2 regions of the Peribacillus sp. B-H-3 genome follow, and region 2 is predicted to be linked to the other one. Evidence: a T-box and tRNA genes for the amino acid it is inferred to sense, from the RefSeq annotation. Region 2 holds a T-box; the other holds one or more tRNA genes.
The links. A T-box is a leader RNA that pairs with one kind of tRNA and senses whether it is charged. The one in region 2 lies ahead of serS (serine--tRNA ligase), so its partner is inferred to be a tRNA-Ser.
Positions count from the first base shown of each region.

Region 1: it has a tRNA-Ser gene. The T-box ahead of serS (serine--tRNA ligase) is inferred to sense a tRNA for this amino acid. The anticodon was not compared.

Region 1 is NZ_CP183879.1:4,388,134-4,391,377, forward strand. Features, by position in the region: gene ACN6MY_RS21815 (TraR/DksA C4-type zinc finger protein) at 1-189, shown strand, start outside; tRNA gene ACN6MY_RS21820 (tRNA-Glu) at 621-692, opposite strand; tRNA gene ACN6MY_RS21825 (tRNA-Ser) at 695-785, opposite strand; tRNA gene ACN6MY_RS21830 (tRNA-Asn) at 787-861, opposite strand; tRNA gene ACN6MY_RS21835 (tRNA-Ile) at 863-939, opposite strand; tRNA gene ACN6MY_RS21840 (tRNA-Gly) at 945-1,018, opposite strand; tRNA gene ACN6MY_RS21845 (tRNA-His) at 1,025-1,100, opposite strand; tRNA gene ACN6MY_RS21850 (tRNA-Phe) at 1,121-1,196, opposite strand; tRNA gene ACN6MY_RS21855 (tRNA-Asp) at 1,239-1,314, opposite strand; tRNA gene ACN6MY_RS21860 (tRNA-Met) at 1,321-1,394, opposite strand; tRNA gene ACN6MY_RS21865 (tRNA-Ser) at 1,430-1,522, opposite strand; tRNA gene ACN6MY_RS21870 (tRNA-Ile) at 1,533-1,609, opposite strand; tRNA gene ACN6MY_RS21875 (tRNA-Met) at 1,618-1,694, opposite strand; tRNA gene ACN6MY_RS21880 (tRNA-Ala) at 1,718-1,793, opposite strand; tRNA gene ACN6MY_RS21885 (tRNA-Pro) at 1,811-1,887, opposite strand; tRNA gene ACN6MY_RS21890 (tRNA-Arg) at 1,893-1,969, opposite strand; tRNA gene ACN6MY_RS21895 (tRNA-Leu) at 1,977-2,065, opposite strand; tRNA gene ACN6MY_RS21900 (tRNA-Gly) at 2,077-2,151, opposite strand; tRNA gene ACN6MY_RS21905 (tRNA-Leu) at 2,159-2,240, opposite strand; tRNA gene ACN6MY_RS21910 (tRNA-Lys) at 2,248-2,323, opposite strand; tRNA gene ACN6MY_RS21915 (tRNA-Thr) at 2,381-2,456, opposite strand; tRNA gene ACN6MY_RS21920 (tRNA-Val) at 2,470-2,545, opposite strand; rRNA gene rrf (5S ribosomal RNA) at 2,556-2,672, opposite strand; rRNA gene ACN6MY_RS21930 (23S ribosomal RNA) at 2,779-3,244, opposite strand, start outside.
Region 2 is NZ_CP183879.1:453,430-456,673, forward strand. Features, by position in the region: gene ACN6MY_RS02040 (serine hydrolase) at 1-1,007, shown strand, start outside; T-box leader at 1,094-1,315, shown strand; gene serS (serine--tRNA ligase) at 1,381-2,658, shown strand; tRNA gene ACN6MY_RS02050 (tRNA-Ser) at 2,856-2,948, shown strand; gene ACN6MY_RS02055 (deoxynucleoside kinase) at 3,130-3,244, opposite strand, start outside.

The DNA.
Region 1 (3,244 bases), 730 kb from region 2:
GACGAAACAAATGGCTTTACCGAGGAATACGAAGGGTTTCTAGGAAATGATATAGAAGGCAAAAATAAAAAAGTGTATCCCACAAAAAGAGAAGAAAAATATGAACAAAGACTGGACGATGAAAATATGGAATCTCAGCTGGGAGACATTCCATATAAACGGAAGGACAGCTATGTAGATAAAAAATAGACATATATACAGGGGGTGATAACTTACGTTGTCACCCCCTGTATTATGAAATTCAATTCGCGTATATTGATGGGAAACCGATCCATTTTTTGATTCATGCCCGCATTTTATCTTGTTTCTCGTACAGCTTTAAATCTCTAAAAAGCCGCTGGAAAACCCATAGAGAACGATTTTGAATACCTTGATCCCGATTGCTGCAGTGCCTTGGCGGCTTCTCAATTTTTTGTATCCTGAAGTTTCTTATTGTCTGATGGCTTTAATACAAAACTTCTTGGAAGCAAATTGTGCGGGACCCAGCATTTATTATAGAAGCAAAAAATAGGCCAGATTCCATTTATCTTAAATGGAATCTGGCCTCACTATATCCATGGACGTAAGCATTCAGTAAATGAAAAAAAGATGTATACAGTGAATGTATACATCTTTTAATATGACCCATACGGGATTCGAACCCGTGTTACCGCCGTGAAAGGGCGGTGTCTTAACCGCTTGACCAATGGGCCAGTGGCGGAGAAGGAGGGATTTGAACCCTCGCGCCGCTTACGCGACCTACACCCTTAGCAGGGGCGCCTCTTCAGCCTCTTGAGTACTTCCCCATGGCTCCGCAGGTAGGACTCGAACCTACGACCGTTCGGTTAACAGCCGAATGCTCTACCACTGAGCTACTGCGGAATGGTGGGCCTAAATGGACTCGAACCATCGACCTCACGCTTATCAGGCGTGCGCTCTAACCAGCTGAGCTATAGGCCCATATTTGGAGCGGGTAGAGGGAATCGAACCCTCGACATCAGCTTGGAAGGCTGAGGTTTTACCACTAAACTACACCCGCGATATATGGGGCGGATGATGGGAATCGAACCCACGAATGTCGGAACCACAATCCGATGCGTTAACCACTTCGCCACAACCGCCACAGTTATTTAATATATAATGGTGGCTCGGGACGGAATCGAACCGCCGACACAAGGATTTTCAGTCCTTTGCTCTACCGACTGAGCTACCGAGCCAATGGGTAATATGTATAACATATCATTTGAATCTAGTAAAAATGGCGGTCCCGACGGGAATCGAACCCGCGATCTCCTGCGTGACAGGCAGGCATGTTAACCGCTACACCACGGGACCTAATGATTGCGGGGACAGGATTTGAACCTGCGACCTTCGGGTTATGAGCCCGACGAGCTACCAGACTGCTCCACCCCGCGACAATAAGAATGCTTCATATTCTGTCAATAAATAATGGAGGAGGAAGAGGGATTCGAACCCCCGCGGGCTTTGACACCCCTGTCGGTTTTCAAGACCGATCCCTTCAGCCAGACTTGGGTATTCCTCCGTGTTGAAGATGGTGGACCTTGTAGGACTCGAACCTACGACCGGACGGTTATGAGCCGTCTGCTCTAACCAGCTGAGCTAAAGGTCCTTATATTTTGGTAGCGGCAGAGGGGATCGAACCCCCGACCTCACGGGTATGAACCGTACGCTCTAGCCAGCTGAGCTACGCCGCCAAATAAAATATAGGATAATGATATGGTGGAGCCTAGCGGGATCGAACCGCTGACCTCCTGCGTGCAAGGCAGGCGCTCTCCCAGCTGAGCTAAGGCCCCATTTTAAAAAAATCACATGGTCGGGAAGACAGGATTCGAACCTGCGACCCCTTGGTCCCAAACCAAGTGCTCTACCAAGCTGAGCTACTTCCCGTAATATGGCGCGCCCGAAAGGAGTCGAACCCATAACCTTCTGATCCGTAGTCAGACGCTCTATCCAATTGAGCTACGGGCGCATATAAATGGTGCCGAGGACCGGAATCGAACCGGTACGGTAGTCACCTACCGCAGGATTTTAAGTCCTGTGCGTCTGCCAGTTCCGCCACCCCGGCATTACGAAAAGTGGAGCGGAAGACGGGATTCGAACCCGCGACCCCAACCTTGGCAAGGTTGTATTCTACCACTGAACTACTTCCGCATTGTGATGCGGGTGAAGGGACTTGAACCCCCACGCCTTGCGGCGCCAGATCCTAAGTCTGGTGCGTCTGCCAATTCCGCCACACCCGCATATGAATGGTGAGCCATGAAGGATTCGAACCTTCGACCCTCTGATTAAAAGTCAGATGCTCTACCAACTGAGCTAATGGCTCAAACAAATAAGATGGAAATAATGTTCGAACGATAGCTCGTACAAAATTTTATGAAGATGGTGCCGGCAAGAGGACTTGAACCCCCAACCTACTGATTACAAGTCAGTTGCTCTACCAATTGAGCTACACCGGCAGGTGAAATAATATGGTGGAGGATGACGGGATCGAACCGCCGACCCTCTGCTTGTAAGGCAGATGCTCTCCCAGCTGAGCTAATCCTCCATAATTATAAGCTTGGCGGCGTCCTACTCTCACAGGGGGAGAACCCCCAACTACCATCGGCGCTGAAGAGCTTAACTGCCGTGTTCGGAATGGGAACGGGTGTGACCTCTTCGCTATCGCCACCAAACATTTTCTCGAAAGACATATATTATTATATATCTTTTTTTGAGATTTTGCAAGAACTTTTTTTGTTCTTTCAAAACTAGATAATAGAGAAGGTTGAACGCGTCATTTTGGTTAAGTCCTCGATCGATTAGTATCTGTCAGCTGCACGTGTCACCACGCTTCCACCTCAGACCTATCAACCTGATCATCTTTCAGGGATCTTACTAGCTTGCGCTATGGGAAATCTCATCTTGAGGGGGGCTTCATGCTTAGATGCTTTCAGCACTTATCCCGTCCGCACGTAGCTACCCAGCTATGCCTTTGGCAAGACAACTGGTACACCAGCGGTGCGTCCATCCCGGTCCTCTCGTACTAAGGACAGCTCCTCTCAAATTTCCTGCGCCCACGACGGATAGGGACCGAACTGTCTCACGACGTTCTGAACCCAGCTCGCGTACCGCTTTAATGGGCGAACAGCCCAACCCTTGGGACCGACTACAGCCCCAGGATGCGATGAGCCGACATCGAGGTGCCAAACCTCCCCGTCGATGTGGACTCTTGGGGGAGATAAGCCTGTTATCCCCGGGGTAGCTT
Region 2 (3,244 bases):
ATGTAGGCCTAACGCAAGGTGAGGAATATAAAGTGAAAGAGCTTTATGAAGCAATGGCTATTTACTCAGGAAATGCAGCTACTGTTGCTTTGACTGAGAAGATTGCAGGCAGTGAGACTAATTTCATTCCCCTTATGAATAAAAAGGGAAAAGAGCTTGGATTAAAGCATTTTAAATTTGTGAATGCTACTGGACTAAGCAATAAAGACTTGCTTGGCCACTTCCCGACCGGCGATGCGAATGATGAAAATGTCATGACTGCGAAAGATGTCGGCCTTCTTGCTTACCGCCTTTTGAAGGACCACCCGCAGGCATTGGAATATGCGAGCATTTCAAAACTGAAGTTCCGTGATGGAAAGACGTATCCTAACTTTAACTGGATGCTTCCTGGCCTGATTTATCATTATGATGGAGTTGATGGCCTGAAAACAGGCTCAACGGATTTTGCTGGGTATGCATTTGCTGGCACGGTGAAACGAAATGGCCAGCGTTACATTACCATTGTCATGAAATCAACATCAAAAGCACAGCGTTTTGTAGATGCGGCTAAGCTGATGAATTACGCTTACGATAGCTTCAAAAAAACACAAATCCTTCCTGCGAATTATGTGGTTAAAGGCAAAAAGACATTGCCTGTAGCAAAAGGAAAAGAGGATTCCGTTAAGATCAAGTCAAAGAGTGCCATTGATTTAGTCGTCAAAAACAATGGTGAAGAGAAAAATTATACACCGCAGCTTGTGATCGACAAAAGCAAGCTGAATAAAGATGGCGAATTAACTGCACCTATTAAAAAAGGCGAGAAAATTGGATATTTGACCGTCAAGAAAAAAGATGGCTCTGATTATGGTTTCCTTAATAAAGATGGAGACAAGTATGTAAGGTCTGATGTTGTGGCTGCCGAAACAGTAGAAAAAGCAAACTGGTTCGCTCTATCTATGCATGCAATCGGAGGATTTTTCGCTGATGTATGGGATAGTGCTTCTTCTGCGGTAAAAGGCTGGTTCTGACCGCTCCTAATCAAAATTTAAGCAATATGCATAAAATGGTTGCATCTGTTGAAAAATTATAGTACATTATGGAAAACATTTTATATTTTAAAACCATGACAGGAAATAGTACCAAAATTACTTTCTAAAAGAGAGCCGGTGGCTGGTGTGAACCGGTGAAAGGATTTTGGGGATCCATCCTCGAGTAAAGTAAGGAACCCCCATGCGGGTCAGTAATTACTTTCGGCATTAGCCGTTATCTAACTGAGTGAAAGGCAGGAATCTGCTTTTAACTAGGGTGGCAACGCGGGTTAACTCTCGTCCCTTTTATAGGGACGGGAGTTTTTTGCGTTTTTCGTCAATGTCATGGATGAAATTTAAGGAGGAATAAGCAATGCTGGATGTAAAATATCTGCGCAATAATTTTGAACAAGTAAAACGCGCCCTGCAGTTCCGCGGGGAAGACATGACGGATTTTGGTAAGTTTGAGGAGCTTGATGTCAGCCGCCGTTCTTTACTGGTGGAAACTGAACAGCTGAAAAGCCGCCGTAATGAAGTTTCCCAGCAGGTTGCTGCATTGAAGAGAGAAAAGAAGGATGCTGACCAGTTGATTGCAGAAATGCGGGAGGTTGGCGATAAAATCAAGGAATTAGATGAAAAGCTTCGCACAGTGGAAGAGCAGCTGGACAAATTGCTTTTATCTATACCGAATATTCCTCATGAAAGTGTGCCGGTTGGGGAAACAGAAGATGATAACGTTGAAATAAAAAAATGGGGAGATATTCCAAATTTCAGCTATGAGCCTAAGCCGCACTGGGATCTTGCTGATGAATTAGACATCCTTGATTTTGAAAGAGGAGCAAAAGTCACTGGAAGCCGTTTTGTTTTTTATAAAGGCCTTGGAGCAAGGCTTGAGCGGGCATTAATCAGCTTTATGCTTGACTTGCATACTGAAGAACACGGGTATGAAGAAATGATGCCTCCGTTTATTGTGAACCGGGCCAGCATGACAGGTACCGGTCAGCTTCCTAAGTTTGAGGAAGATGCATTCCGTATTGAAAGTGAAGATTATTTCCTTGTTCCTACAGCCGAGGTTCCTGTAACGAACTACCACCGCGATGAAATTCTTGCTGCTGATGCATTGCCTATCAGCTATGCTGCCTATAGCGCTTGCTTCCGCTCTGAGGCAGGATCTGCAGGAAGGGATACACGCGGGCTGATCCGCCAGCATCAATTCAATAAAGTTGAACTCGTAAAGTTTGTAAAGCCGGAGGATTCTTATCAGGAGCTTGAGAACCTTACAGGACACGCAGAAAAGGTCCTTCAGCTGCTTGGACTTCCATATCGTGTGCTAAGCATGTGTACAGCTGATCTAGGCTTCACAGCGGCTAAAAAGTACGATATAGAAGTTTGGATTCCAAGCTATGGCATTTATCGTGAAATTTCTTCTTGTTCAAATTTTGAAGCTTTCCAGGCAAGACGTGCAAATATCCGCTTCCGCCGCGATGTTAATGCGAAACCGGAGCATGTCCATACGGTAAATGGATCTGGATTGGCCATCGGCCGTACAGTTGCTGCTATCCTTGAGAATTATCAGCAGGAAGACGGAAGTGTCATCATTCCAGAAGTGCTTCGCCCATATATGCGCGGTGCTGAAGTGATCAAGCCATAAACTAAGTAAAAGGACTTTCCTTGTGGGAGTCCTTTTATTCAAATAAAAAGGTGGGCCCGGCTCACAGTTAAGTGTCTCTTTTACTTCCCGAATGCTTTAGATATTTCATGTCCAAAAACTTTTTTAAAAAAGTGTTTCAGTAGTGTTGACATTTAGTTTTATACTTGGTATTATATTAATTGTTGATACGGTGATACGGAGGAATACCCAAGTCTGGCTGAAGGGATCGGTCTTGAAAACCGACAGGGGTGTCAAAGCCCGCGGGGGTTCGAATCCCTCTTCCTCCTCCATTAACTTATTAATAACCATTGCGCATAAAATTGGATATCGATAAAACCTGCTGCAGTAATGCGGCAGGTTTTTTATTTTGCTGAAATAGAAATAACTGTGCAAAAAAATCACCGGATCTGCTAAAGGATCCGGTGATTTAATATTATGTTCAAAACTCTGAAAGTCTCCAGAGTCTCTTGATTATATTTTTCTCAGCTTCCTTGTCTGTTCCATGAATGATGCAATTCGTTCAACAACTGGCTCAATGGATTGTTCACTTTGGATAAGATCATAGTCATTGATATTCAAACGCAAT